Regions from separate parts of the Embleya sp. NPDC020630 genome, predicted to be linked through region 2. Evidence: riboswitches for the same ligand, from Rfam matches in the RefSeq annotation. Region 2 holds a riboswitch; the other holds the start of a gene.
The links. Region 2 has a riboswitch for cobalamin ahead of ACH4XV_RS03560 (cob(I)yrinic acid a,c-diamide adenosyltransferase). Riboswitches for the same ligand answer to the same signal wherever they lie in the genome.

Region 1 (21,048 bases), on a different contig from region 2:
CATGGTCCTGCACGCCGGGCTCGCCGCCCTGCTCACCCGCCTGGGCGCGGGCACCGACATCCCGATCGGCAGTCCCATCGCCGGCCGCACCGACCAGGCCCTCGACGACCTCGTCGGATTCTTCGTCAACACCCTCGTCCTGCGCGCCGACACCTCCGGCGATCCCACCTTCGCCGAACTCCTCGCCCGCATCCGCGACAACGCCCTGGCCGCCTACGCCCACCAGGACCTGCCGTTCGAACAACTGGTGGAAGAACTCAACCCCGCCCGGTCGCTGTCCCGGCACCCGCTGTTCCAGGTGATGCTCGGCCTCCACCCCGCGCCGACGCAGGACCTCGCGCTCCCGGGACTGCGCACCACCGCCGTGCCCCTCGACCCCGAAACCGCCCGGGTCGACCTCGCGTTCGTACTGGAGGAGCGGTACAGCCCCCATGCCGGCCCCGCCGGCGTGAGCGGCCTGATCGAGTACGCCACCGACCTCTTCGACCGGTCCACGATCGAGACACTGACCACACGATGGATCCGCCTGCTGCGGGCCGCCGCCACCCACCCCGACACACCCATCGGCCGCATCGACCTGCTCTCCCCGAACGAACGGCGCACGCTGCGCTCCGGCACCGACCGGCCCGAGACGCACGACGACGCCGTGCCGTGGGCCGCGCTGCCCGACCTGTTCGCCGAGCGGGTGCGGACCGCCCCGGACGCGCCGGCCGTGATCGCCGGCGCCACGACCGTGACCTACCGCGAACTGGACGAGCGCGCGAACCGGCTCGCACACGCCCTCGTCGACCGGGGCGTACGACCCGAGAACACGGTGGCGGTCCTGCTGGAACGCTCCCTCGACCTGGTCGCGGCCCTGCTGGCGATCGTCAAGGCCGGGGCCGGATACGTGCCGCTGGACCCGCGGTTCCCGTCCTCCCGCATCGACCTGATCATGCGCCACACCGACGCGGCGCTGCTGCTGACCCCCGAAACGCTGACCGCGCTCGACCGACACCACCACGGCGCCGCCGCCCCGGACATCGCCTGCCACCCCCGCCAACTCGCCTACGTGATGTTCACCTCCGGCTCGACCGGCGAACCCAAGGGCATCGCCGTGACCCACCACGACGTGGCCGCGCTGGCACTGGCCCCCACATGGCGCGGCGGCGCCCACGAGCGCGTCCTGACCCACTCGCCCACGGCGTTCGACGCCTCCACCTACGAACTGTGGACACCCCTGCTCAACGGCGGCACCGTCGTCCTGGCCCCACCCGACCCCCTGGACCCCGACACCCTCCACCGCGTCCTCGACCGCCACGCGGTCACCGCCGTGTTCCTCACCTGCGGACTCTTCCACCTGATCGCGGAGCAGCAGCCGCAGTGCCTGGCGGGTGTGCGCGAGGTGTGGACCGGAGGCGACGTGGTCTCCCCGTCCGCCGTCGCCCGGGTGCGGCAGGCATGTCCCGGCACGGAGGTGGTGCACGTCTACGGCCCCACCGAGACGACGACGTTCGCCACCCACCACCGGGTCGGCCCCGTGGTCGCCGCCGACCGTCCGCTGCCGCTGGGCCGGCCCATGCCGGGGATGCGGGCATGGGTCCTGGGCCCGGCGCTCGATCCGTTGCCGCCCGGCGCGACGGGCGAGTTGTACCTCGCCGGCCCGGGCGTCGCCCGCGGCTACCTCAACCGGCCGGGCACGACCGCCGAGCGGTTCGTGGCGTGCCCCTTCGGCCCACCCGGGGAACGGATGTACCGCACCGGCGACCTCGCCCGCCTGCGCGCCGACGGCACGGGCCTGGAGTTCGCCGGTCGCGTCGACCAGCAGGTCAAGATCCGCGGTTTCCGCATCGAGCCCGGCGAGATCGAAGCCGTTCTGACCGCGCACCCGGCGGTTGCCCAGGCCGCGGTCGTCGTCCGCGAGAGGCGCCGCGGCGACAAACACCTCACCGCCCACCTCGTCCCCGCCCCAGGCGAGCCCGCCGCGACTCCCGCGCAACTGCGCGCGTACAGCCGACAACACCTGCCCGACTACATGGTCCCCTCGGCGTTCGTCCTCCTCGAAGCCATGCCGCTGACCCCCAACGGCAAGCCCGACCGCGCCGCGCTACCCGACCCCGAACACCGACCGAACACCGGGGACGAGACCCACACGACCCCACGAACCCCCCACGAACGGGTCCTCACCGAACTGTTCGCCGAGGTGTTGGACCTGCCCGCCGTCGGGGCCGACGACTCCTTCTTCGACCTAGGCGGCCACTCCCTCCTCGCCACCCGCCTCATCTCCCGGATCCGCGCCGTCCTCGGCGTCGACATCGCACTCGGCGCCCTCTTCGAGACACCCACCCCGGCCGGCCTGGCCGCGCGATCGGGGACGGATCGACCCGGCGGCGCCCTGGAGGTGGTACTGCCGCTGCGCCCGCACGGAACCCGGCCCCCGCTGTGGTGCGTGCATCCCGCGGGCGGTGTCGGCTGGTCCTACGGCGGGCTGTTGCGCCACCTGCCCCCGCACCAACCCGTGTACGCGCTCCAGGCCCGCGCCCTGAGCCGGTCCGCGCCGGCGCCGGCTTCGGTCGAGGAGATGGCCGCCGACTATCTGGAGGAGATCCGCAAGATCCAGCCGCGGGGCCCCTACCGGCTGCTCGGCTGGTCCGCGGGCGGACTGATCGCGCACGCCATGGCCACCGAACTGGCCGCGCGCGGCGAACACACGGCGCTGCTGGCCGTGCTCGACGCCTATCCCCTGTACACGATCGCCCCCCACGCGTCGACCCTGCGCGGGGGAGCGGAGCACCTGGCCCTCGTCCTCGACTGCGATCCGAACGCCTTCGCCCCACACCGGATCACCTACGACGGGCTCGCCCGGGTGCTGCGCGAACGAGAACACATCCTGGCCGCCCTGCAACCGCACCAACTCGCGACCGTCGCGGCCGTACTGGACCACAACGCGGCGGCGGCGCACGCGTTCACCCCCGGCGTCCTCGACGGCGACATGCTGCTGTTCAAGGCCGGCGCCGACCGCGACCCCCACACCCCCGAGCCCGCGTCCTGGCACCGACACGTCACCGGCCGCATCGAGGTTCACGAGATCCCGGCGCGACACAACGCCCTGACGCACCCGGACGCTCTCGCCCGGATCGGCCCCATCCTCGCGTCCCACCTCGACCGGATCAGCGCGTGCGACTCGACGGACGGGCCCGGCACGCCTCACCCGACGTCCCCCACACCCGGTCCGCCCGGACCGCCGACCCTCCTCAGGGAGCCGACATGAGCCACCCGACCAACCCCTTCGAGGACAACGACGCCACCTACCTGGTCCTGGTCAACGACGAGGACCAGCACTCGCTGTGGCCGGCGACCCTGGACGTCCCCGCCGGCTGGCGGGTGACCCACCCCGAGGCCGACCGGCAAACCTGCCTCGACCATGTCGAACACACCTGGACCGACATGCGCCCCCGGACCCTGATCGAGGCCATGAACGCCCGGGAGCGATAACCGGCGGCACACGACGGCGGCTCCCGGCTTCGCGTCGCACCCGGACGGCACGGCGTGGCGACGACTGCGGAGCTATAGCTGTTTTGGGATACCGGTCGGTGTTTCAGGTATTTGCCTGGTATGGGTGCCGGGCGCGAGGCTGCGCTCCCGCGCCGCCGCGGCCCTCGCGCGCATCCACGACGCCGCCGCCGCGCGGCGTCGGCCGCCCATCCGGCAACGGTCGGCGGCTACTTGCCGTCGGTGCACTGGGTGCCGGCGGGCGGCAGCCTGCCCTCGATGATGTAGGCGGCCACCGCCGCGTCGACGCACTTGCTGCGGCCGAACGCGCCGTGGCCCTCGCCCTCGAGGGTCAGCAGGCTCGCGTGCGCGAGGTCGTTGGCCAGTTTCTCGGATGCGGCGTAGGGGGTGGCCGGGTCACCGGTGGTGCCCACCACCAGGACGGGCGCGGCGGCCTCGGCCCGGATCACGTGCGGCTGCTCGGGAGTCTTGTACGGCCAGAACTCGCAGCCGGGGCCCTCGATGTCCGATGCGACGGTGTCCTTGGACAGCAGCGGAGCTTCCGTCTTGAGCTTCGCCAGGACCTGTTCGATCCGCTCGGGCGAGGGTGCCGGGGCGGCGCCGTCGGCGCAGCGTATCGCCGAGCGCGAGTCCGAGCTGTTGTCGTAGTGGCCCTTTTCGTCCCGGCCGAGGTAGTGGTCGGCGTAGAACAACAGGTGGCTGCCGTCCTTGTTGTTCATCGCCAGGGTCAGGGCCTCCCGCAGGTACTTCCAGGCGGTTTCCTTGTCGCCGTACAGCAGGCTGGTGGTGCCGGTCCAGCCGAGGGAGGAGGTCAGCTTGCGGCCGTCGTAGGCGGTGCGCAGGGGCTTGTCCTGCAATGCGTCGAGGAAGGTCGCGCCGATCTCGGCGGCCTTGGCCGGGTCGCGGCCCAGCGGACAGCCCGCCCGGGCCGCGCAGTCGGCTGCGAACGCGCGGAACGAGCGCTCGAAGCCGACCATCTGGTCGATGCTCGCGTCGAGCTTGTCGGCCGCCGGGTCCACCACCGCGTCCAGGACCATGTGGCCGGCGCGGTCGGGGAACTCGTCCAGATACATGCTCCCGAGGTAGGTGCCGTACGACACGCCCAGGTAGTCGAGCTTGTCGTCACCGACCGCGGCGCGCAGGACGTCCATGTCCCGGGCCGCGTTGCGTGTGCCCACGAACGGCAACAGCTCGCCGGACTCGGCCTGGCACGCGTCGGAGAACTCCTTGCCGCTGCGTTCGCTGTGCGCCTTGCGTTCGACCGGATCGCGGGGCGAGTCCCGGGCGTTGCGCTCGTCCCGGGCCCTGTCGTCCAGGCACCGTACGGGCGCGCTGTCGGCCACGCCACGCGGGTCGAAGCCGAGGATGTCGTAGCGGTCGTGCAAAGGACCGTCGAAGTCGTCGAACCCGTACTTGACGAAGTCCTGGCCCGAGCCCCCGGGCCCGCCGGGATTCAGCACGAGCGAGCCGATTCGTTGATCGGGCTTGGCGGCCGGGTATTGCATGACGGCGATCTCCAGCGACCTGCCGTCGGGAGCGGTGTAATCCAGCGGCACCTTGAAGGTCCCGCACCGGAATTCGCTCTCGTCCTTCTTCTTCGTCTTCGGGTCGTCCGTGCACGCCTTCCACGAAATCTTCTGTTCGTAGAAGGCGTGCAGCGCCGGGTCCGCCGCCCCCTTGGGCTTCGGCGGCGCGGGCGGCGGGGTGGCCACGGCCGTCCCGGTCGTCACCGGGGTGGGAACCGGCTTGCCGGCGGCGGCGTTCGACGCACTGTCACCGGAGCCCCCGGTACACCCGGCGGCCAACAACAGAGCCACGGCCACGGGTATGGAACGACGCAAGGACGCCGCCTGAAAAGGAGTGATCACGCGCCAAGGACTATCAGTCGCCGATCCCACATGGCACACCAATATCCCCGCCACCGGCAACGGCACCACCCACACTGGACATTCCACGCACCGCACTCGCCCGCCGACACGCGCCCCGTCAGCGCAGGTCGGCGGAGGTCGCTCGGGCGTCGCCCCGAACCCGCGCGGCGGAGCGGGCCGACGAGGCGCGACGAGCGGTTTGGTAGCCTGTGGCCGCCGTGGTGTACGGGAAGCCGGTTCAAGCCGGCGCGGCCCTCGCCACTGTAGCCGCGGAGTCCCGCGGCCCTTGCCGACCGCCCCAAAGCGGTCGGGGTCACTGGATGGATCGGGAACGAGCCAACCGGGAAGGCCGGCCGCGGAGCGTCGATGCGGAAGCCAGGAGACCGGCCACGGCGCGACATGTTCCACGAGGGTTGGAGAACACGTGTTCCGTGCTTCCGCGCGCCCGTTTCGCGCCGAACGTTTCATCCGTCCCCCGCACCCCCCGCGTGCCGGGCGCTCCATGCGCTCCGGCATCGCCGCCGTGGCGCTCCTGCTCGTCGGCGCGCTCGGCGCGTGTACGGGCGCGCCCGAGGCCGACAAGCCCGCCGCGGCGGCCGGGAGCGGCCACCCCACGCCGGTGAGCGTGAGCAGATGCGGCGTCACCACCACCGTGACCGCACCGCCGGCCCGGCTGGTCACCCTCAACCAGGGCGCCACCGAAGTCGCCCTGGCGCTCGACCTGCAGACCCGGATGGCCGGAACGGCGTACCTCGACGACGTGGTCCCGGCCAAATGGAAGGCGGCCTACGACACCGTCCCGGTGCTCTCCGAGAAGTACCCGTCCAAGGAGAAACTCCTCGCGGCGCGCCCGGATTTCCTCTACGCCTCCTATTCCAGTGCGTTCACCGACAAGGTGGCGGGCACGCGGGACGAACTGGGCTCCCAGGGCATCGGCACCTACCTGTCGCCGCTGGGTTGCGCCGACGGCAAGCAGGCGGCACCGGTATCCTTCCAGGCAGTATGGGACGAACTGGGCGATATCGCCCAGGTGTTCGGTGTCGCGCCGCGCGCCGCCGCCATCCGGGACGCGCAGCAGCGGCAACTCGCCGACGTCACGGCCAAGTCGGCGGGCAAGGGCCTGAACGTGCTCTGGTACGACTCGGGTACGAAGACCCCCTACGTCGGCGCGGGCCACGGCGGACCCCAGCTCGTCCTCGACGCCGTCGGCGCCCGCAACGTCTTCGACACGCTGCCCGGCGGCTGGAAGAACGCGAGCTGGGAACAGGTGGTCGCGGCGGACCCCGACGCCATCGTGGTCGCGGACGCCGGGTGGGACACCGCGCAATCCAAGATCGACTACCTCGAACACGACCCCGTCCTGAGCAAGCTCAAGGCCGTCCGAAACCGGGCGTTCGTGGTCGTGCCGTTCTCCGAGTCGACCCCCGGCGTGCAGCTCGCCGACGGCGCCGTCCGGGTTTCGGCCGCCCTGAGCGGCCTGGCACCGCGTCCGTGACCGTGACCGATCGCCCCGTCGCACGACCCGCGGGAGCCGGTCGTGCGGCGGTGGCCCTGGCCGCCGCCGTGGTCCTGCTGCTGCTCACCGTCCTGCTCGGCCTGGCCGTGGGATCCGTCCACGAACCGCCGCACGTCGTGGCCGAGGTGGTCCTGCGCCGGCTCGGTCTCGGCGGCGCCGACGTCACACCGCTCGACGACCGGATCGTCTGGCAGCTGCGGCTGCCGCGCGTTTTGGGGGCCGCCGCGACCGGCGCGGGACTCGCGGTGTGCGGCGCGGTGTTGCAGACCCTGACCGGCAACGACCTGGCCGACCCCTACCTGCTCGGCATCTCCAACGGCGCCGCCGTCGGCGCGGTCACCGTGATCGTCCTCGGCGTCGGAGCCTCCGGCACCGCGGTCGTCGGCGCACTCCCGGCGGCCGCCTTCGTCGGTGCCCTGCTCGCGGTCCTCGTCGTGCTGACCCTCGCCGGGGCACACAGCCGGACCCTGCCGGCCTCGCGGACCGTGCTGGCCGGCATCGCGGTCGGGCAGCTGTGCGGCGCGTACACCTCGTTCGTCGTACTCGTCCTCGGCGACCGCAACGCCGCCCGCGGCGTCATGGAGTGGACGCTGGGTTCGGTGGCCGGAGTGCGGTGGGACACGGCCGTCTTCCTGACCGCGGTCGCCGTCGTCGGCACGGTGGTCATGGTCGCCGCCGCCCGGGACCTCGACGCGTTCGCGTTCGGCGAGACCGCGGCCCGTTCCGTCGGCGTCCACGTCGAACGCACCCGCTGGGCCCTGGTCGCCGCCGCCGCGCTGGTGACCGCGTGCCTGGTCGCCAACACCGGCGTCATCGGGTTCGTCGGTCTGGTCGTACCCCACGTCGTCCGCCTGATGTGCGGCCCGCGCCATGCCCTGCTGCTGCCCATGTCCGCGCTCGTGGGTGCGTCGCTGCTCGTGGGCAGCGACATCGTGGCGCGCTCGGTACTCCCGGACCAGGAGATCCCCGTCGGCGTCGTCACCGCCGGGCTCGGAGCGCCGTTCTTCGCCTGGCTGCTGTGGCGCCAGGCCGCCGGGCGCGCGGCGGGGGGCCGGCCGTGATCGTCGCGAACCCGGTGCGGCTGCGGGCCGAGAACATCGGGGCACGAGTCGGCGACGCCACACTGCTGACGGAAGTGACGCTCGGCTTCGCCCCCGGCAGGACGACCGGCCTGCTCGGGCCCAACGGCGCCGGCAAGACGACGCTGCTGCGGACCCTGGCCGGCCTGCGCCGGCCACAGAGCGGCCGAGTCCTGCTCGACGGCGACGACCTGTACGCCCTCACCGCCCGCCGCCGCGCGCGACGGGTGGCCTTCATGGAACAGCAGGCCGACACCGCGCTGCCGCTGACGGCCCGCCAGGTCATCGACCTGGGGCGCACGCCCCACCGCGGCCGATGGCCCGTACTGCCCGGCCCGGCGAGCACCCACGAGCAGTCCGTACTCGCCGAGGCCGTCGCCGCCACCGACGTCGACGCACTGCTCGACCGGACCTGGTCGTCCCTCTCCGGCGGCGAGCGCCAGCGTGTGCACCTCGCGCGCGCCCTGGTGCAGGAACCCGGAGTACTCCTGCTGGACGAACCCACCAACCACCTCGACCTGCGCCACCAACTCGGCTTCCTCGAAACCGTGCGCGGACTCGGCATCACCACCGTCGCCGCCCTGCACGACCTCGAACTGGCCGCCGCCTACTGCCACGACGTCGCGGTGCTGCTCGACGGCCGCCTGGTGGCCCACGGGCCCGTCGCCGAGGTGCTCACCTCCGCCACGATCGCGCACGTGTACGGCGTCGACGCGACCGTGGAGCGGCACCCCCTGCACCATCGCCCGCACATCCGGTGGAACGGCCTGCTCGCCGAGAGGATCGAGCCATGAACCAAGACCGTGCCGGCGCCCCCGCGAAGCCCGCTGCCGGCCGGGCGACGGTCCTGGTCGGCATGTCCGTCACGGAGGCCGACCGCCGGACCGAACTGCTCGCGGCCGACGCGCCGTCGAGCGCGACGACGGCGTTCCTGCAACAGGGCGAGCCGTCCCTGTCGGCCGAGTTGACCAGACTGGCCGACGCGGGCACCGAGACCGTCGTTTTGATCGGAGTCCGCCTCGGGCCGACCGGCCCGGGACACTCCTGGCTGCGGCGGATCGCGGCGTACTGGTGGCGGGAGCGCACCGGCCATCGCCCCGAGGTGCTCGTCGCCACCCGGCTCGCCGACTCCGCGGCCGCCGTGAGCGCGGCGGCGGCAGCCGTCACGCCGATCACCGGGGAGGAACCCGGCCTGACCTCCCCGGCCTGGGAGGAGGTACCCGGCCACCGGCACCAGGTCCTGGTATGCCGCGGGCCGCGCTGCACGGCCAAGGGCGCGGACGAGAATCTGCGCGCACTGGCGCGGCAGCTCATGGAACACGGCCTCGGCGACGACGACGTCCTCGTGCTGCAAACGGGATGCCAATTCCCATGCAACCAGGCCCCATTGGTCACCGTGCAGCCCGACGACGTCTGGTACGGCCAGGTGGACCCGCCGACGATCACCGCGATCGTGACCGACCACCTCATCGCCGACCGCCCACTCGCCACCCACCGCCTCCCACGCCACCGAAAGGCCCCGAGAACCCAGCCGGAAACCTGACCCGCCCGGCTTCGGGCTCGGAGTGGCCGGCCGTGGTCCCGGGCGGCGAAATGCGGTGGACGGGCGGGCGGTTGTCGCCGATGATCCGTTGGTGACCAACCCCGATGACGCCGTCCGGCCCGTGTCCGTCACCCCCGAGCGGCACGTCCGCTGGGTCACGTTGACGGGCCGACCGCTGTCCTGCCTGGTAGCCGGCGATCTGGTCGGGGCCCGCGCGCAAACCGGTCTGGACCTGCCCGAGTTCTTCGTGTCCGAACGAGCGCGCCGCCTGTGGCGAGAGCGCTTCGACCAGGTGACGGCCGACCCGGCGAGCGCCCCGTGGGTGGCCCGGGCCGCGGTCTCCGAACCGGACGGCACTGTGGTCGGCTACGCCGGCTACCACGGCCCGCCGAACGAGGACGGCATGGTCGAGATCGGCTACACGGTGGTACCGGAGGCCCGCCGCCGAGGCTACGCCAGGGCGATGCTGCGCTCTCTCCTGGTCCGCGCGGCCGAGGAGCCCGGCGTGCGCGTCGTCCGGGTCACCATCTCTCCCGACAACGTCGCATCGCTCGCCACCATCCGAGGCTTCGGCTTCGTCGAGACGGGCGAGGACATCGACGAGAAGGACGGCCTCGGAATCATCCACGAGGTACCGGCCGACCACATCCTGGGGACCTGACCGATCCCGCTCCGGGCGCCCGACACCCGCATCTCCGCGGAGTGTTCGCCCGGCCGGGAGCTGTTGTCGGTCCGGTCGGTCAGTGTGCGCGGTTCGCAGCGACGTGCGGACTGGGAAGTCGTTCATGAGCCTTCACCTGCCCCGATTGCGGCGCCTGGGCCGGACGCGAAGAACTCGCGCAGTACCGCGAAGGACATGGCGGGCGGGGTACCCTCCGGCTTCGCCTCCCGCCCGCCGGCCTGCGTTCGTTGCGCGACCCGCACGCGGCCGAAGGGGCGTGAATCCGGTGCGGGTGGCATTCACCGCCGGGGCTGTCCCGATGGTGACGTTCGCACTGGTCACCGGCCCCAAATAGGGATGCCCATCCACCCGGAGGCTTGTATGAATACCCCATGTCGATTCGTGTGCAGCTTGCCGATCTGGACCACGCGAACTGGGAGGAGGTGGCCGACCTGACGGTTTCCCGGGAACAGGGCGACTTCATCGCACCGAACGTGTACTCGATCGCGGAGAGTCGTTTTCTCCCCGGCTTCGTGACCAGAGCGGTGCTGCACGAGGGGCGTGCGGTGGGTTTCGCGATGTACGGACCCGATCCCGACGACGGGGAAATCTGGCTCTACCGCTTGATGATCGACGAGTCCCACCAGGCGCGGGGGCTGGGACGCGCCGCTCTCCGGGAAGTCGTCACCCACGTGGGGGAGATGTTCTCGGCACCCCTGCTCCGGCTCGGCGTACGTGCGGACAACGTCGCGGCCAGGGCGCTGTACATCTCCGCCGGATTCGTCCCCACAGGCCAAGTCTTTGGAGACGAGGAGATCTTGGACCTACGCCTCTCCGAAACGTCTTGGACGGCTCGGGCGTGACACCGCAGCGCCCCGCGCGGTGACCGGTCACGGCGCGCCGGACCGCGCCCCGGCGGACGGTTGGAGTCCGAGATCGGGGCGGGAGCTTGGCGTCATGGCCGGGGTGGGTGCGTCGGGTGGCCCCGTTCGGGGAGGGCGGCCGGCTCCCGGAGCCGCGGCCACCCATGGGCAGTCGCATCGCAGCGGGGCTCCCGACGCGGCCGGGCGCTGTCCGACGGTTGCTTACGCGTTGGGCGTGGGTGCCCCACTGCCGCTGTAGGACGGCAGGTCGGCCACGAGCTTGGTGAGGGCCGGGTCGCCCGCGTAGCGGCGTTCGTGGAGTTCGGCGATCCTGCGGGCGATGTCGGGGTCGTCGCTGTCGGTGGTGTCGTACGAGACGAAGGTTTCGAGAAGCGGCAGGCCGATCCGGTCGGTGTGGGCGTGGGAGGGTGCCATCAGGTACTCCCAGTACCCGTCGAGGTCTTCGAGCACGAACACGGCGCCGTACTCGAAGTCGCCGCCGACGTCCCGGCCGACGACGTACTGCACGACCGCGTCGATCGACTCGCCCTGGTTGCGCAGACTCGCCAGGGCCTCCTCGCGCTGCTCGGCGGTGACGGTGTCCTTGAAGGCGAAACGGTTGTGGTGGTAGATCATTTCTCTCCCCTGACGTTCGGACGGTGGGCGCGCGGGTGGTGCGTGTCGGGGTCGGTGGGTGGGACGGTCCAGTAGCCCAGCAGGGCCGACACCGCCTGCTCGGCCAGGTGCAGGGCACGGTCGAATCCGACGTCCTCGATCGACCCGATGCCGGCGAGACCGTGCAGCGTTCCCCACAGCAGGTCGCAGGCGTCGTCGAGGTCGACCGGCCCGGCCGCGGTGTCGGCCGCCCACGCGTGGACGACCCGGCGGGTGAAGGCGAGCACTTCGGTGGCGGCCGCGCGGCGGGTGGCGGCGTCGACGCTCGTGCCGGTTCCGCCCGACACGAGTTGGTACGGGCCGGGCTGCGATCGGGCGAACTCCAGATACGCGGCCGCGGCCAGATGCGGCCCCCGTGCGGCCGGCTCGCCGTCCACCGCTGACCGCATCCGCTCCAGCAGGTCCGCGTTGGCCCGCTCCAACAGCGTTCGCAGCACGGCCTCCTTGCTCGCGAAGTGCTGGTAGATCACCGGCGCGCTGTAGCCGATCTCGGCGGCGATCCGCCGAATCGTCACGGCCTGCCAGCCCTCGGCCTCCGCCATGCGACCGGCGGCGTCCAGGATCTCGGCGAACGTCCGCCGACGAACGTCCTCCCGCCTTCCCATCCGGACTCCTAACACGGTTAGAAAATCTAACGTCGTTAGCTTCTCTCGGAACCCCCGCTCTGTCAACGGGAGTTGAGAAGCATCGAAGACAAACCGACACTCACGGACGTGCGCGCAGGTGCCCCGATGTTCGATCGAGGCGACCGTCGGGTGACACCGTCCGTCGCGGGAAGTGCCCATGTAGGGCTCCAAGCGCTCCGAAACAGCGCCGATACGCCCACCCGATCGGCGGCGGCGTCATGGATTTTCGCGATACTCCACAGCGCGGCCGATGACTTTGCGGTTCCCGGCCGGTCCAAGCTCGTGACACCCTCGGAAAGGACACCGCCATGTCGGAGCTTCTCGTCGACTTCATCACCTCCCTCGACGGCTACGCATCGGGGGAGGGATGGCCCGGGTTCTGGGGCCTGGAAGGCCCGGACTACCTCGCGTGGCTCAGCGAGCAGCCCAAGGCCACCTACCTGATGGGAGCGAACACCTACCGCCTGATGTCGGGCTTCGCCGCAGGCGAGGTCCCCGATGGCCAGGACGAGTTCAGGCCCGAGGAAGAGGCGTCCGTCGACCAACTCACGCAAGCGTCCAAGGTGGTGTTCTCCTCCTCCCTCGAGGACCCGCTGACGTGGGCCAACTCCACGCTCGTCCGCGACGACGCCGTCGAGGCGGTCCGCGCCATGAAGTCGAGCGGCTCGGGGCTCCTCGGCACGATCGGCAGCCTCAGCCTGTGCCGGTCCCTGCTGCGAGCCGGACTGGTCGACCGCTTCCGGGTCGTGATGTTCCCGGTGATCACCGGGGCCACGGGCGAAGAACGCATCTACGACGGCTATCCGGACGTCGCCCTCGAGATGATCGATCACCGCACCTTCGACGGCCGCATCCAACTGGTCGAGTACAAGCCCCGCGTACTCGCCCACCCGCCACTCGGCGCCCCCGCGTGACCTCACCCCGTCCCGGTCCGGACGCCACCGGCCCGGCACCGACTCGCCCTCCCCATCCGAGGTGTGGCTGTCGAGGCCGATGCCGGGTTCTTCGGAACCGGGAGGTCGTCGCGCGTATGGCGGGTGCGACGGTCAGGGGCGGGGGGTGGGGTTGCGTGCGAGCCAGTCCTGGAGTTCGCGGTGGCGGAACTGGTAGGCGATTCCCGAGGTACGCATGAGTCCCGCTCCGGTGGCCCAGTGCAGGAACCGGCCCAGGCGCCACGGCAGTGCACGTGGCCCGACTCGGACACACAAGAGGAACATCAGATAGCGCATCCCGGCGGCTGCCCGCAAAAGCCCGAACGTCGACCCGGCCAAGAGCGCGAATCCGGTCCCCTTCAAGACCCCGGTTTCGACTCTCTCGACGACCCCGGACGCGTCCTGCGCGACCACGCCGGCAATGATCCCGGCCGCGACTGCGACGGCGAATCCGAAGGCGAGAACGTATCCGAGGTCGGCTCGGACGAGGTCGCGTGGGTCCTTGATCTCCGTCCCACCGTCGTTGCTCAACCCGGCACTGAGCGCGAACGGGAGCCCGAACACGATCAGGTCCGCGAGCGTGTCCGCGGACGCGACGCCGCTCGCGGTATCGACTGCGGTCACGAAGGCGAACACGACCGTGAGCCTGAGTGTCATTCCCGTGAGGGCCCTGCGTCGGCCGTGTGGTGTGCGCAGTTGTCCGAGGTCCAGGCGGGTGGGTCGGGGCCAGTATCGAGGTCGGTAGGCGACGAGGAGGGCGGCGCCGCACGCCGCGCCCTCAGCGATAGCGATCGACGCCGGCCGGGAATGGTTTTCGAAGGCCGATACGGAGAGGACCGTCGCGGCCCACCCGAGCCCGGCCGCCGTGGTGCCGGTGACCGGGCCGGGGCCGGATCCGTACGTCCGATCGGCCGCCTATCCGCCGAACGGGCGAGCAGACGGCGGCCGGGGTGGTGCGGACCGATCCGAGGCGGGCCGGTAGGGCCGGACCAGATGTCCCGGCCGCGAGGGGAGAGGATCGCGCAGCCGGGCCACGTACCGCCGATAAGCCCGCGCCTCGGCTGATTCCCCGACGACGGCGGCGAGGCGGTCGGGGAACATCACGCTTCCCGCGTGCAGTTGGGTATTCGTCCCGAACCGGTTGCCGTGCAGGCGGCCGGTAACCAGCCGACCCCGGTGCCAAGGGGTCAACCTGGACCCGCCGGCCACGACCGGGCCGCGGTTGACCTGGAACCAGACCTCACGCCGGTTGCCGAACAGCACGACACTCTCCCGGAGATCACGCACATCGGTGTACACCTCGAAGTCCCAGTCCCCCGGAGCCGCTCCCGAGCCGTAGCAGCCGCGAAGGTGGTGCAGGAACCGGGGCAACTCGACAGATGCTCCGAACGGAATCACCGCGTCGGTACAGGGTTCACCGGCGTTGAAGTAGATTCGGAACTCCAAGCCGTACAGCCGCCCTTGGATCTTCCTCCGGACCCAGAGCGAGAACATGTCCGCGTCGTCACGGCTGGACCGGCTCACCGGACGGACCCGCCGGCTCAGGTGCTCGAACGACAGCGTCTCACGATCGACCAACAGACCGGGGATACGATCGAGCGACCCATGGAGCAGATACAGACACATCAGGTCCACCGGATGTGTCTCGTGTGCCACCCGGGTAAAAAATCCGTCGGAGAAACCGTCCCGCAAAACTGTCTCCAGCCCTCCCGCCCACCCCGCCGCGTCGTGGGCACGGGGTGAATCTACGGCGTGCGGCGTCGCCCGCACAGCTCGGCGAGCACTACGTACGGCCGGTTCCGGAGTGTCGGGCCCGGTCCACGAACACCCCGATCTCGACCTTGGCATCAACTCGGGTGTGTGTCGAGGGACGATGGGCTACGGACGGTGCCGGACGACCAGGGGGACACCACCGATGGACGAAGAGGAGAGCCTGCGCCGCTTCGGGCTCCGCCCCGATCGCGCGCACCTCGACGAGATCCGTCAACTGCTCGGCGAGCATACGGAACGCGAGCGGCGCGCACAGGGCGAGGGCGACACCGAACTGATGAAGCTCTGCTGCGTTCAACTGTTCAACAGGGCGACCTCGACGACGTTCTGCTCATCTGGAGCGCCAAGGAAGCCGGCTTCGACGCGGCGTGCCCGATCGACATCGAGCTTCTTCTCGGCCACGGACTCGAGCCGACGAAGACCCACCTCTCGGCCCACCCCTCGCCGTCTGCGCCGGTGGTGCTGAGCCGTCTGCGCGAGCTCGAATCGGAGGGGGCGTTCGAGGGTTTCTCGGTGGAGGAACTGTCGGCCGGCTACGACAGGTACTACGAGGACGAGTGAGCCCGGCGGGTGGCTCGCCGATCGATCCTGATCGGGTCGGTCTCCGCAGCACGCCCGAATCCTCCGGCTGCCCACCGATCTTCGAGCGCGGTACACCGATCGGATCGCCGCCGGCCGACCGCGTGGCCGGGCCCGGTGGACGCGGACGGCTCACCGGGTCGGCGTTCCCCCGGCCACGAGCGCGGTCACCAGTCGCGGCACGACCACCTCGACGTCGCCCCGCAGAACGGTGCTTGCGGCGTCGTCGTACGGTGTGGGTTCGGCATTGACGATCATCAACTCGACACCGCACGCGATCGCGGTGGCGCACAGGTCGGCGGCCGGCCGCACCTCCAACGACGTTCCGATCACAAGCAATACCGCGGCCGCCCGCACGGCGTTCGCCGCACGCCCGAGGAGGTCGCGGTCCGGGTGCTCGCCGAACAGGACCACATCCGGCCGCAACGTCCCCTTCCCACACGCCGAGCACGGCGGCTCGTCCACTCCGGCGGGGCGTGAGGGCCGCAGGGGGGTGTCCAGGCCCGATTCGAGGTTCCGAGTGGTTGTCGGGGCGGGCGCGCGATGGCCGTGAAGGGCTGGTTCGATCCGCCTGGAGGCCGGCACCGCTTCGACCCGTTGGTCGCGGTCGGCCATCGTTCGTCGGATGGTTGTCGGTCGCGCCTGCACGGAATCCGGAAATGCTCGTGTGATCATCAAGGGAAAGTCGATGGTCGATGTCGTCACCGGCGACGCCGGGACAACCGACCATGTCGCGAACTCCGTGTGCCCAAACGTCGGTTGCCGGCGAAGTGCGCCATGAAGGGACGCCCGTGCGCGCCAGACCGCTCCTGCTCGCCGTATTGGCGCTCTGCCTGCTGCCCGGATTCTCCGCAACCGCCGCACAGAACCCCACCACGGACACCCGACCTCCCCTGCACTTTCTTCAGTACAACATCTGTGGTGGCTGGAGCGGTTGTACCGAGGATCCGTCGATAGGGGGAGAGGTCACCCGCCGAGTCGCGAAGGTCGAACAAGAGATCACCTCCTGGAACAGCGACGCGGTGTTCCTGAGCGAGGTATGCGGTGTGCAGTTCGAGACACTTCTGGCCGACCTCGGCCCACGCGGCTACACCGGCGTCTTCCATAGCCAACTGGACGAGGGTTCCGGCTGCCGACCCGACAGCCGAGGCGAAGCCCCCGAAGGCATCGCGGTCCTCGTCAAGGGCCCGGTCGGCCCGGGCACGTTCCACAACCTGACGACCCCGAACACCACACGCGAACAGTTCGGCCTGCTGTGCACCGACACCGCGCTGCGAGATCGTCGCGTCCACGTGTGCAGCGGACATCCCAGCCCCGACGACGTCGGCGTGGAACAGAATCGAAGGCTCGCCGCAATCGTCGACGAGGTCGTGCGCTCGGGTACGCCGGTGATCGTCGGCGGGGATCTCAACCTCACGCCCGACCATCCGGGCCTGGACGGCATGTACTCCCACACCGGCGGCCACGGACGATTCGTCGAGGTCGACGATGCCAACAAGGCGTACTACACCCCGAACTGCCCTTCCTCCGCCGCGCAATGCCGCAGCGGCGCGCCCACGTTCGCCACCGCGAAAGCCACACCCGTCAAACTCGACTACGTATTCGTCAGCGCCGCGCACTTCGTCGACCGCAGCGGCACCGTCACCGGCCACGACCCCACAATCACGGATCACGACGCCTTGCGCGGCCAGGCCACCTGGGCCCCGACATCGACGTAAGAGATGGTCAACGACCGCCGGGATCCAAGCCCACGCACATACCAACGAACCGCACCACCCTCGTCGGCGTAGTCGAACTCGACGGGACCGCCCTTCTCGTCCGCGTCCCCCCGACCGCGCAGCCGCAGGGTCGGTAGGCGCGTGCGCCGGGACTCATCCAGAGCGGCGAATCTGTAGTCGCCGGCCACCAACTCCGCGCGGACCACAGGCGCTCCCTTCCATGGTCGCCGGGCAGGCCGCATTCGTGAAACCGGAACCGATACACCTGGCTCGTCACAGTCGCCCACGAGCTCACCGCCCTCGACCGCCTCGTCCACACCCGAACCTCGCCGGAGCCCGCGACTCGCCCCGCCACCGGCCAGGCTCACGCCGTGTGTGTGAGGTGGGCGCCCCGACGTTCGGCGGCTTCGACGTCCTCGGCCCGCACGGGCCTCTTCCACGAAAGCGACCGCCATCGTGTTCCACGCGGCGCCGTCCCGGAGATCGGCGAGCACGGAACGCGGATACACCCCGCGCCGAAACCCGGCGCCCCCGACGCGAGGGACGGCCATCGCGAACACGTGGCCGCCGCGTCCGCCCACGCCGTCACCACACGTGTCCGGCGCCCACAGCCTCGACGCGGATGTGGCACGATGCCGGCGACATATGGCACGAGTACCACTGTCCGAGTGCCGGACGGCGTTCATAGCCTCCTCGCATGGCGCATGCACTTCTCACTCGACCGTCTTCAGGCCCCTCGGCCGAGGGCGTCCTCGCCACCGTGCACGTGCCCTCGCCGCACCCGAGCCGGGACGGATGGCGACTTCGCGCACAACGTGGAGATCGTCGTGGAACGGAGAGCCGACCCACGGGCGATACCCACACACGGGCCCGCCCCGGCCGGCCGTCGACGCGACCGTCGAGCCCCCGGCCCGGTCCACCGCGGCCGACCCACCACCGTGACCGTCCCGCCACCCGGCCCCTCCCACACGGCGATCAACGGGAATCCGCCCCGAAGCCGCACCGGCGAGTCGCCCATGGGCCTGAGGGCAACTCCACGCACCGCCACGGCCGATCCCGATTCACGGCCGCCCCGCTCGACCCTCCTCGTCCAACCCGAGAGAAAGCGAGACCCCCACCATGAGCCTCGGCCATCGCACTTCACGCATTCGCGCGACCGCCCCCGAGCCTGCCGTGGCACCAGCCCAGCGTCCCGGGAAGCGACGACATCAGGACGGACCGTCCCACCGAATCGGTGGGCGGCGGGCACGCCGGGAAGGTTCCCCCTCATGAGCACGCCGCCCGACGGATTGCCGGTCTATCGCGTCATTACCGGGCCGGACGACGTCGGGTTCTGCCGGCGGGTGAGCGAAGCAATAACTCTTGGCTACGCGTTGCACGAAGGCCCCGCCGTCACCTTCGACGGCGACAACATCATCGTCGCCCAGGCATTGCTCTGGCCGACACAGGCAGCAAAGAACCCCGAAAAAGCCCCGCAGTGATCCCCATCGGCAGGCGACATACAAACGGGCCCACGTCGGCGGTCCCTCGTCACACCCCGGATTCCTCCAGGATCACCAACGTGCCGCAGCTGCCGGGGCGCACAGCGTGTCGCGCGCCTGCCGGCACCCGGTACATCCCGCCTGCCCCGACGGTGACCTCGGCGCCCTCCACCAGCAGTTCCAGTCGACCGTCGAGCACCAAGAGCATCTCGTCGCCTTCGTGGGCCTCCTCCCGGACCGGATCGCCGTCCATACGCAGGACGTTGACACGGGCCGTGCCCACCTTCCCCACGGAGTGGGAACTCCAGGGGGTCGCGAGCGCGGCCGCCATCCCCACGATGTCGATCGACTCCATCACGTACCTCCCGATGGGCTGTCCACGCCATGGCGCAGGCAGCCCATTCGTCGTCTTCGGTGGATATCCGGAAGCTATCCGAGCGCGGACGATCGTGGGTCGACCGTTAGGCAAAGCCTCTCGGCACGCCCTCCCCCGTCCGGCCGGGTTCGTTCGGCTTCACGCGAGCGGATGGAGACATGAGAAGAACTCGCCGAGCCCGGATCCGTTGGGTATCGTGCTCGAACTCGGGCCCGGTTCCTTACCGTGTGGTGCCGACGCAGAGGAAGAGCCCATCCGCCGGCATCCTGCGGCATCCTGGTTTCGGCCCCGAAACGTGGCGGGTCGGGGAGCGGCTTGTCGAAGCGGAGGGGAATCCTTGGGCGTGGAGCCACTGATAGCCGCAGTGCGCAGTGGGGACGCGAGGCTGACGGGCGCGTTGTTGGACGCGGGTGCCGATCCCGACGCTGTCGACGAGTGCGGCACTCCGGCGTTGTGCCTGGCGGTGGACGCCTTCGACCTTCCCGTGGTCGACGTGCTGCTCGCGCAGGCTCGTCCGGACCACGCCGCGCCGGACGGCCGCACGCCGTTGTTGCGCGCGATCGACCGGGGCGCCTGCGAGATCACGGACAGTCTCATCGGGGGCGGGGCCAAGCTGTGGATCGCGGATGCCGAGGGGCGTGACGCCCTTGCGTTGGCCCGGTATTGGCACGAGACGGGCGTCGAGACGGAGTTGCGCCGCAGAAGCGGTTCGGCGCAGGTCGCGCGCAGAACCGTTCGGCAGTCGTACTCCGGGACGTCCTGTGGGGAACTGTCGTCGGGGGGCCTGACGATCAGGGACGGACACACCGCCATCCTCACCTCATTGGAGCCGCTGTACGGGATCCGTCCGTCCTTCGAGGAGTTGCTCTCGCGTGCCCTGGCGGAACCCGATGTCGACCACGAGGTGTGGTGGGCGACGGTGTACACGCTCGTGACGCGTCACGACCCGACCGTGTGGGACGCCGCCATCGGCCTGTGCGACCGGTCGGACCCGTTGGAGCGGCGCTTCGGCGCGGACGTGCTCCGCTGCACGAACCTGTTCGACGAGGACGAGGGCACCCCCTACGACCGGCCGCTCGTCGACCTGTTCCTGCCCTGGGCGGCACACGAGCCGGACCCCCGCGTGGCCCGGATCCTCACCGCCGGCCTGGTCGACACCCAGGACTCACGCACCGATGAGGCACTTCGCGTACTCTCCCGCCACGTCGACGCCGAAGTCCGGCGGCGGGCGACGAACGGACTGGGCACCGCGATCGAAAGAAGGAGCGCCGGAGCGCTGCCCGCGGTGGCGGAGCGGATCGAGGACACGGACGCGACGGTTCGCCAACTGGCCTGCCGTGCCCTCGCCTTCGCCCCACCGGACACCCCCGACATCGCGGACCTGCTCGCGGCACGCCTCGTCGACCCGGTCGAGTACGTACGTGTGGAGGCTGCGGCACGATTGGCCCTGCGCGACGACCCCCGCGGCGACGAGACCCTCCAGCGCCTGGATCCCGCCGACGAGGACTCCCCCCACCACTGGCTGCTCTACGACGTGTACCGACACCGCGCCGGATACCGTTGACCCCGTTGCGACCCTCGGCCGGCCCGAAGGCCGGCCGCCACCCTGCCCCGGGTACGGAAACTCCGCCCACGCCAACGCATTCGAGGGCCCGCCGACGCTCACGTTCACGAGCAAAGCGGACCTTCGACTTCGGTGCGGTCGGCGGGTTGCGTGTGCACGTGGCGTTGCGAAGCGGAACGCATCGTTCGCTGCGGCTGCTTCGACGCCGACACAAGCAGCCTGTCCGAGCGGGGATTGCTCCCGAACCGTGCCAGGTCGGACCGTCTGGTCGAGGGCGGTTCCGGGAGGCGTGGAAAGCGCTCGCT
Region 2 (8,670 bases):
TGGTGCAGAAGCCTTGGGCTGGACGCCTTCCTGTCCGGGTGTCGTGGGGATTGTCGATGCCGCGTGATCCCCAATCCGTGAGAGGGCCGTGGGATAGGTGCTGTTGTCGCGACATGCTCGCCGCCTCGGGAGGAGGGGTCCCGGGGACCGACGCCCGCACTGTCGAGGCAGCGGCCACCGTGTCGACGGTGGCCGCTGCCTCGTCTGGTCAGGGTGTGGTGGGGCAGTGCAGTGTGGGGGCGTTCCGGTGAGCGCCCGCACTGCTCAGGTCGGCGAAGCCGGTGCCGGCCAGGCCGAGGACCGCCTGAGCGGTGGCCCTGGTGGCGGTGGCCGGGTTGTACCCGCCGGCGTCGTAGGCGATCGCGCCTCGCGTGGCCGTGGATGCCGAGCAACCGACCTGACGTTCGGTCAGGAAATGCCGGGCGGCCAGGCCCGGTATCACGCGCCAGGACGAGAGCAGGGCCTGGGCGGCCAGGCCGGTGCTGTTGGCGTTCGAGGTGGTGGCGCCCCCCGTACCGAAGCCGCCGTCGGAAAGCTGATGTGAGGCCAGCCAGTTCAGTCCGGCTGCCGCTTCCTGGTGGCGCCCGGTGGCGGCCAGCGCCTGCACGCTCATCGCGGTCGAGTCGGCGTCGCTGGTGCAGGTGGACAGACCGTAGTCGAGGGGGAATCCGCCGTCGGCGCAGTGTGCGTCTGCCAGGAAGTCCACCGCGGCGGCGGGGGCGCCGGCCGGAGTGCGGTCGAGCGCCAAGAGCGCGAGGGACTGGCTGAAGGCGTTGCTGTAGTCGCCCCACGGCGAGGTGTCGGTGAAGCGGCCGGAAGGCTTTTGCAACGAGCGCAGCCGGGCCGGGAGGTCCACGCCGCCGAACGAGGTGGGGTCGACACCGCGTACCTCGGCGGCGAGGAGGGTTTTGGCGGTGGCTCCGGCGTAGGCGTTGGTGGTGCCGTCGCCGATGTACCCGGACAGGATCTCCGGACGGGCGAGCCACGTGGTGGCCTTGGCCCCGTTGCCGTCGGCGACCCCGGCGGCGGCGAATGCGAAGATCGCGTCGATCGTCAAGCCCTGGTCGGGGTAGGTCACTCCGTCGAAGGTGGTCTCGAAGCGTTCTCCGTCGACGAGTTGCCGGGCCAACCATCCCGCCGCGGCCTGGGTGCGGTTGCCGGAGAGTACGGACACGTTTGCCGGGGGCGTCGTATCGGTCGTCGGCGGTGCCGCCGCGGCGGTGGACGGGATCAGGGCGGCCGTACCGGCGAGGGCCAGTCCGCCGAACAGCGCGGCGATCCGGCGTCCGGGTCGGGTGAGCGTCATCACAGTGCCTTTCCGGGCCCATGGCACGGCGGACCCGGGAGACCCGGCGGCCGAGCGGGCACACCGACGGCGGCACCGTCCCGACGCACGCGTCGCTGGGGCTCCGTCCCGCGGACCACGACGGGGATGGGAGACGAACACTCCGGCGGCGGGCATTCGGGCTCGCCGTCGGCAGGGACGGATCACCGCTGCGGGTCAGCGCCGGATTCACACCGGACTTCCCCCGTCGTCGGAGCTACTGCGGGTCGTCGCACAAGACGATCGAACAGATGAAGACGCCCGGAATCGGTACGTCGACTGCTCAGACCTGCAGATGCCGCACTCTACGGATCGCTCACTCCGGAAGGAACTCCCTTTCCGGCCAACAAGATCGCCGGCACATGAAGGGTGGATCCGGCACTGGGCCAAGACGCGCACGACGCGGAACCCGGTAATCCTTCTTGGGGCTTCGGTACCTGCCTGCACGCCGACCTGGGGTGCGACGGTCTCAGTACGCGCGACAGGTTGGTCGACACCGGGGCATGTCGAACGGGTCGGCGTCCGAAGCGGATGAGGCTCCGGGTCGGGTCTGGTTCCGGCGAGGGCCGCGTGTCATGCTGTGGCCTGCTGTGCGACGGCGAAGCCGAGGAAACCGGTGTGATTCCGGTGCGGTCCCGCCACTGTGATCGGGGAGCGACTCCCGTCAAGGCCACGGCCCCGCTTCGGGGTTGGAAGGCCGGGGGAAGTGTTGATCCGAGAGCCAGGAGACTCACGTCGTCGCCACCTCGACACAACCGGGGCGGATTTCCCCGAGAGAGGCCGGTGGTTCGCCGTGTCTGTGGTGCTGAGCCGTATCTACACTCGCACGGGCGACGCGGGCACGACCGCGTTGGGCGACAACTCCCGTGTCCGTAAGACCGATCCTCGGATCGTCGCCTATGCCGACACCGACGAGACCAACGCCGCCATCGGCGTGGCGCTCGCGCTGGGCTGCCTGGACGCGGAGTTGCGGAACGTCCTGGAAGGCATCCAGCACGACCTGTTCGACGTGGGCGCGGACCTGTGCGCTCCGATCCGCGACGGAGACGAACGCCTGCGGGTCCGAGACGAGGACGTATCGCGCCTCGAGCGCCTGTGCGACACGTTCAACGAACGGCTCCAGCCCTTGCGGTCGTTCGTACTGCCGGGCGGTACACCCGGTGCGGCGCTCCTGCACACGGCGCGGACGGCCGCACGCCGGGCGGAACGCTCGGCGTGGGCGCTGGTCGACACGGACACGGAGTTGTCCGGCGGCGAGGCGGCGACGGTGAACCCGGTGTGCGTCCGCTATCTGAACCGTTTGTCGGACCTGCTGTTCATTCTCGCGCGGTTGGCCAACGACGGCGGGCGCGGCGACGTGCCGTGGAGTCCCGGCCGCAACCGCTGACATCGCGCCGCCACCGTTCCGCCGGCGATATCCCACCGGTCCTCGACGGGCGTGGCGGCACGAACGACTCGCCCGGGAGCCAACCGAATTGCGTTCCCGGACTTGCCACCCGGCCGCCGCCGCGGCCGGGTGGCAAGGCTACGGTCGCGGTGACCGGATCCCGCGGCTTCGGCGCCGGCCGAAGGCTCCGAGGAGCTTTCCCCATGCGCTCCTGTGCGACCCTGCGCGGGCACTTGCCCCGCCGGTCGACCCCGACCATCTCCCTGTCGGCCGGCGTCGCCGACACACAACGCACATCCGACGCGCCCAGGCCGGACGCGCATCGCGGGGTTCCACGCCGATCGTCGAGACACGTTGCCTTACGAGGTGCTCCACAGGTTCATGAGCAGCTCGCGCCCGGGCGGCGGGCGCAAGGCAGAAGCGGTGGGGGCCACCTACGGAACGCAGCTATGGAGCGGGCTTCTTCCGCTTGATGGTGGTCGCGGTAGCGACCTGCGTAAGGCCGTTGTCGGCCGGGGCGGGTTCGAACACGATCGGTGCCTCGAACGCGGCCTTGCGGGATGCGCGCCGCAGGGCGGCCAGTACCGCCGGGCCGACGAGGACGATCGCGGCGCAGTTGGTGATGGCGCGGCCGGTGTCCCATCCGAAGGTCGAGGTGAGCACGGTGAACACGAAGAATCGGCGCAGGTTGTCGAGGATGCCGTCGCCGGGGACGAAGGCCGGGCCGACCATGGATTCGGAGTCGGCGAGGAACGGCCAGAACCACATGTTCATGAGGAACCCGAACGCGTAGGCGGCGAAGACGCCGTAGCAGGCGAGCATGACGATCTCGCGCCGCCCCCGGACGCGTCGGGGCAGCAGCCCCGCGCCGAGTCCGACCCAGGCCGAGGCCAGCATCTGAAACGGCAACCACGGGCCGACGCCGGCGGTCAGCAGGGCGGATGCGAACAGTGAGGTGCAGCCGAGTACGAACCCGAATCCAGGGCCGAACACTCGCCCGGCCAGGACGAGCATGAAGAACACCGTCTCGATCCCGGCGGTGCCGGCGCCCAGCGGACGCAGTGCCGCGTTGATCGCGGAGAGCACGCCGAGCATGGCCAGCGCCTTGGAGTCGAGCCCGCCACTGGTGAGTTCGGCCAGCACCACCGCGACCACGAACGGCAGCGTGACGGCGAAGATCAGCGGCGCGTCGCCCGAGTGCGCCGCCGATTCGGGGGAGGGGGAGGCGAACAGCGGCCACAGGAACATGGCCAGGCCCGCGATCGAGGCGATGGCGAGCACGATCGCGGTACGCGTGGTGATGCGAATCGCGTTGACGCGTTTGCGCGTGTCGGTGACGGTCGTCATCCGGTGGGCTCCCTGTCTGCGGCGGATGCGCGAACGTCGCGTGCGGTCGGGAAGCCGCTCTCGGAGGCGGACTCCCGGTCGCTGATGTCCGTATTCGCAAGGGAGTTGCCGACGTCGGTGACGGTCAGCCATTCGGCCGGCGCCAGGATCTTGGCCACCTGGGGTGCGAACGCGGGCGAGGAGACGACGACTTCGGCGGTCGGACCGTCGGCAACGATGTCGCCTTCGGCCATCACCACCACGCGGTCGGCGACCTGGGCGACGAATTCGACGTCGTGTGTGGCCAGTACGATCGCCCGCCCGGCGTCGGCGAGTTCGCGCACCACCCGGACGAATCGCCGCTTCGCGTGGTAGTCGAGGCCGCGCGTCGGTTCGTCCAGCAGCACCACCCGTGGCGCGGCGACCAGCTGGATGGCGAGTACCAGGGCGAGGCGCTGCCCCTCGGAGACGTCGCGCGGGTGCAGGGTGCCGTCGATCCCCGGCGCGATGCGATCGAGCAGCGCCCGGCACGCGCCGGCTTCGGCGCCGGATTCCCGGTCCGCCTCGGCGCATTCGGCGTCCACGGTCTCCAGGTAGAGCAGGTCGCCGGGAGTCTGCGGGACCAGACCGACCAGCGCGCGAGCCCGCTTCGGCTCGGCCCGGCCCGGATCGGTCCCCGCCACGTCCACGGTGCCGCCCTGGCGGGGACCGGAGCCTTGGAGGGCCCACAGCAGCGAGGATTTGCCGGAGCCGTTGCGGCCCATCAGGGCGGTGACCTGGCCGGCCGGCAACTCCAGGTCGAGGCCGCGTACGGCGATCACGTCGCCGTAGCGCACGATGATGCGCCGCGCGGTCAGCAGCGGGTCGGCCGAGGAGTGGGCCGATCGTGGTCCGGGCGGGGTACAGTCCGCCAACCGCGCCCGCAGCGGTGCCGCCAGCCGGCGGGCGTCGCGGACCGACAGCGGCAGCGGCGACCAGCCGGCGAGCCGCCCGAGTTCGACCACGGGCGGGGCGATGTCGCAGGTCTCCAGGATTTCGGCGGGCGCCCCGTCGCGCACGGTGCGGTCGCCGGGCAGGTGGACGAGCCGGTCGGCGTACTGCACGACCCGTTCCACGCGGTGTTCGGCGACGATCGCGGTGATCCCGAGGTCGTGCACGAGCCGGGTGATCGCGGCCAGGACGTCCTCGGCGGCGGTCGGGTCGAGTGCCGAGGTCGGCTCGTCCAGGACCAGTACACGGGGGTGCGCGGTCAACACCGAGCCGATCGCGACCCGCTGCTGCTGGCCGCCGGAGAGCGTGCGCAGCGGGCGATGGCGCAACTCGGCGATGCCGAGCAGGTCGAGGGTTTCCTCGACACGTTTGCGCATCACCGCCGAGGGGATGGCCAACTGCTCCATTCCGTAAGCGAGTTCTTCCTCCACGGTGTCGGTGACGAAGCCCGCGAGCGGGTCCTGACCGACCACGCCCACCAGGTGTGCGAACTCGCGCGGTGGCTGTGTCCGGGTTTCGATGCCGTCGACGCGCACGCTGCCGCGCAACGTGCCGCCCGTGAAGTGCGGGACCAGGCCGTTGATCGCTCCGAGCAGGGTGGACTTGCCCGCCCCGGTGCGGCCGACGACCAGACACAACTCCCCTTCGGGGATGGTCAATTGCACGTCGCGCAGGGCGGGTGCCGGTGCGTCGGCATAGGTGATGGTGACGTCGCGGAATTCGATCACCGGACGGACTTCTCCCTGATGGTGGTACCGGTACCGGCCGGACCCGCCTTCGGCGCGACGGCCGACGTATCGGGTGCGGGCACGGTGTCGCCGATGCGGGGTGTGGTGAGCGGAGGCGGCGGCGCCAGCCACGCGGGCAGCACGCCGACGAGCAGCGCGAGTACCGGGAGCGGGGCCAGTTCGGGCCAGGCGAGCGGGCTCAGCGACGGGTACAGGTTGCCCGCGTCGATCCGGCTGGTCAGGTAGAGCAGCGCGCCGGTGCCCAGACCACAGCCGGCGACCGCGAATTCGGCCGGGCGCCAGCGGTCGGGGAGATAGATGCTCCGGTTGATCCGCCGGCCGGTCAGTACGAAGCCGATGCCGGCGATCAAGAGGCCGCCGGGCAGCATGGTGGCGCCCAAGTAGCGGGGTGTGCTTCCGTCGAGGAGCGCGTAGACGCCGACGCATACGCCGATCAGCCCGACGAGGGTCAGCACGCCGGTCAACAGTCGGATCGCGCGTGGTAGATGCCGATTGCGGCCATATCCGCGCGAGTCCATCGCGGCAGCCAGAGCCAGTGAACGATCCAGCGCGTCCTGAAGGACCGGGATCGCGATCGACCGCAACGCCCGCATGCCCTTGTGCGCCCCGCCGCGCAGTCGGCGGGCCCTGCGCACGCGCTGTACGCTCTCGACCAACTGCGGCGCGACCGACAGCGCGACGACCACCGCCGCGCCCACCTCGTACAGCGCCGCCGGCACCGCCTTGAGCATGCGCTTGGGACTGGCCAGCGCGTTCGCCGCACCCAGGCACACGATCATCGTGGCCAGCCGCAACCCGTCGTAGAACCCGCCCAGGACGTGTTCGAGCGCCACCGGTCCGAACAGGTGGATACCCGCCGCCCACGCGGGCAGCGGGATCTCCGGCAGGTCGACGAGCACATGCCCGCTCGCCGCGCCCGCGCCGAAGACGATCCGGAACAGCACCCGCATCACGATGATGAACAACCCAAGGAACAGGTACATCCGAAACGCCAGGGCCCACGGGGCGTCGCCGCGCCGGTTGGCGACGACGAACCCGGCCACCGCCAGGAGCAACGCGAGCAGCAGCGGGTTGGTGGTTCGGCTGGCGGCGGTGGCCAGCCCCAGGGCCCACAACCACCACGCACCGGGGTGCACGGTGCGGGGCAGCCGGCCGCCGCCGCGGCGGAATGCCGCGGCGGTCGGCGACGGTTTCGGGTGGGGCACGTTCATCCCGATCCGTCGGCGCGCGTCCGGCGGCGCCACGTGGTGAACCCGGCTGCCGCACAGATGGCAACGAGCAGGGCGATGCCGACGATGGTCGTGGTCGGGATGCCGTCCCGCTTCTTCGTGGCCAACTCCTCGCCGCCGGTCCAGGTCTGGCCCTGCGGGGTGACGCCGGAGGGTTGCACGGACGGCGCGGCCGAGGCGGGCTCGGGCGCCGCGGACTCGGTCGGGGCGGTGGAGGCCACCTCGCTCGCCGGAGCAGCCGGCGGGGGTGCGGACTCCATCGGATTGCCGGAGACGCCGGGCCCGGGGGCCAGGGGGTCGATACCCGAGGCGGCGGTCCCGCCGACCCCGTTCGAGCCGGACCCGGTCGAGGCGGTGTCGCCTGCGGTTCCGGCCGGTTTGCCTCCCGATCCCGCCGACGTCGTGCCGTTGCCGGAGTTGCCTCCGTTGCCGGCCGGCGGTTGCGGGTTGTTCGTCCTGGGCGGCGGGTCCTGGGTGGCGGGCGTGGTCGGGCGTGACGGGGCCACGCGCGGCGAGGGGTTGGTGGTCTCGGTCTTGTTCTTGGAGAACGACCAGCCCTCGAAGCTGCCCGGCGGCGGTTTGCGGTTCATCACGCCCCACTGGCTGTACGTCCACGAACCGCCGTTGGGGGAGTGCCAGTACGACCAGTAGGCGCTCGCCGGCGGCGTGTCGATGCATGCCTCGGAGTTGGCTCCCGGCTTGCCCTCGATCCGGCAGATGAAGGACTCGCCCCAGCGGGCAACGCCGGCGATCTCGATGCCGGCGTTCTTGAGCGCGGCGTGCCCGGTGGCCTGATCGCCTCGTGCGCAGCGCACGATGGTCGTGCCGCCCAGCTCCTGGAAGTCGATCACGACCGTCACGCCGTTGCCGTCCGGGCAGTATCCGGGCGTGCCCTTGGAGGTGTCGACCGCGCGTGCGGTCGGTGCGGCGACGGTGAGCTGGGCGGTGGCGGGCAGGGCGAACAGGGCCAGGGCGGCGACCAGGCGGGCCATTCGGCCTCTGCGGCCGAGGCGCCTCACGTGTGCTGTCCGTTCTTGCGGCGCGCACCCGCGCGGACGGCGAAGCCGGTGCCGACCAGGCCGACCGCGAGCAGCACCAGGCCGCCGATCTCCGCACCGGTGCGGGCGAGACTGCCACCGCCCCCATTCGCGGTGCCGCCACCGCCGGAGGTGCTTCCGCCGCCGGATACGGAGCCGCCTGTGCCGGCCTGGTTCGTGTTCGTCGCGGACGCGGACGAAGACGCGGAGATCGACGCGCTCGCGGTCTGGGTGAGCGAGGTGGTGGGCGTTGCCGACGTCGATGGGCTCGCGGACTCGGTGTGGGTGGCCGAGCCGGTGGGCGCGGGAGTGTCGGAACGGGTCGGCGCGGGAGTGCTCGTGGCGGTCCCGGTCGGTTCGGTCGGCGCCTTGCCCAGGTTGCCGAGCGGGACGCCCGCGAGCACGAGCAGGGCCTGCGGGGTCGCGCGGCGCCACTGGTCGCGCTGGAAGTCGGGGATACCCTCCGCCCGAGCCGAGGTCAGCGCCTCCTCGTTGTAGGCGATGGTGCCGACGTCCTTGGTCGCGGCCCCGGCGTTGTCCGTGGTGATCTGGTGCTTGGCCACCCACGCGGCGGCCTTGTCCGCCTCTGTCGAGTAGCCGGCCGCGTACAGGGCCTGCCCGGCCAGGC

Region 1: linked by a shared signal. The riboswitch ahead of ACH4XV_RS30550 (ABC transporter substrate-binding protein) and the one ahead of ACH4XV_RS03560 (cob(I)yrinic acid a,c-diamide adenosyltransferase) in region 2 are both predicted to bind cobalamin.

Annotation. Positions count from the first base shown of each region.
Region 1 is NZ_JBIRUB010000010.1:176,648-197,695, reverse strand. It holds gene ACH4XV_RS30565 (amino acid adenylation domain-containing protein) at 1-3,250, shown strand, start outside; gene ACH4XV_RS30560 (MbtH family protein) at 3,247-3,474, shown strand; gene ACH4XV_RS30555 (alpha/beta hydrolase) at 3,702-5,309, opposite strand; cobalamin riboswitch at 5,554-5,767, shown strand; gene ACH4XV_RS30550 (ABC transporter substrate-binding protein) at 5,863-6,855, shown strand; gene ACH4XV_RS30545 (FecCD family ABC transporter permease) at 6,852-7,937, shown strand; gene ACH4XV_RS30540 (ABC transporter ATP-binding protein) at 7,934-8,749, shown strand; gene ACH4XV_RS30535 ((2Fe-2S) ferredoxin domain-containing protein) at 8,746-9,498, shown strand; gene ACH4XV_RS30530 (GNAT family N-acetyltransferase) at 9,590-10,159, shown strand; gene ACH4XV_RS30525 (GNAT family N-acetyltransferase) at 10,552-11,022, shown strand; gene ACH4XV_RS30520 (Dabb family protein) at 11,245-11,658, opposite strand; gene ACH4XV_RS30515 (TetR/AcrR family transcriptional regulator) at 11,655-12,302, opposite strand; gene ACH4XV_RS30510 (dihydrofolate reductase family protein) at 12,632-13,237, shown strand; gene ACH4XV_RS30505 (hypothetical protein) at 13,370-13,879, opposite strand; gene ACH4XV_RS30500 (hypothetical protein) at 14,171-14,911, opposite strand; gene ACH4XV_RS30495 (Sir2 family NAD-dependent protein deacetylase) at 15,737-16,219, opposite strand; gene ACH4XV_RS30490 (endonuclease/exonuclease/phosphatase family protein) at 16,396-17,322, shown strand; gene ACH4XV_RS30485 (DUF1737 domain-containing protein) at 18,591-18,803, shown strand; gene ACH4XV_RS30480 (cupin domain-containing protein) at 18,853-19,158, opposite strand; gene ACH4XV_RS30475 (HEAT repeat domain-containing protein) at 19,523-20,743, shown strand.
Region 2 is NZ_JBIRUB010000001.1:884,316-892,985, forward strand. It holds gene ACH4XV_RS03555 (peptidase) at 209-1,306, opposite strand; cobalamin riboswitch at 1,436-1,571, opposite strand; cobalamin riboswitch at 1,896-2,077, shown strand; gene ACH4XV_RS03560 (cob(I)yrinic acid a,c-diamide adenosyltransferase) at 2,124-2,711, shown strand; gene ACH4XV_RS03565 (ECF transporter S component) at 3,159-4,058, opposite strand; gene ACH4XV_RS03570 (ABC transporter ATP-binding protein) at 4,055-5,755, opposite strand; gene ACH4XV_RS03575 (CbiQ family ECF transporter T component) at 5,752-6,987, opposite strand; gene ACH4XV_RS03580 (hypothetical protein) at 6,984-8,024, opposite strand; gene ACH4XV_RS03585 (prenyltransferase/squalene oxidase repeat-containing protein) at 8,021-8,670, opposite strand, start outside.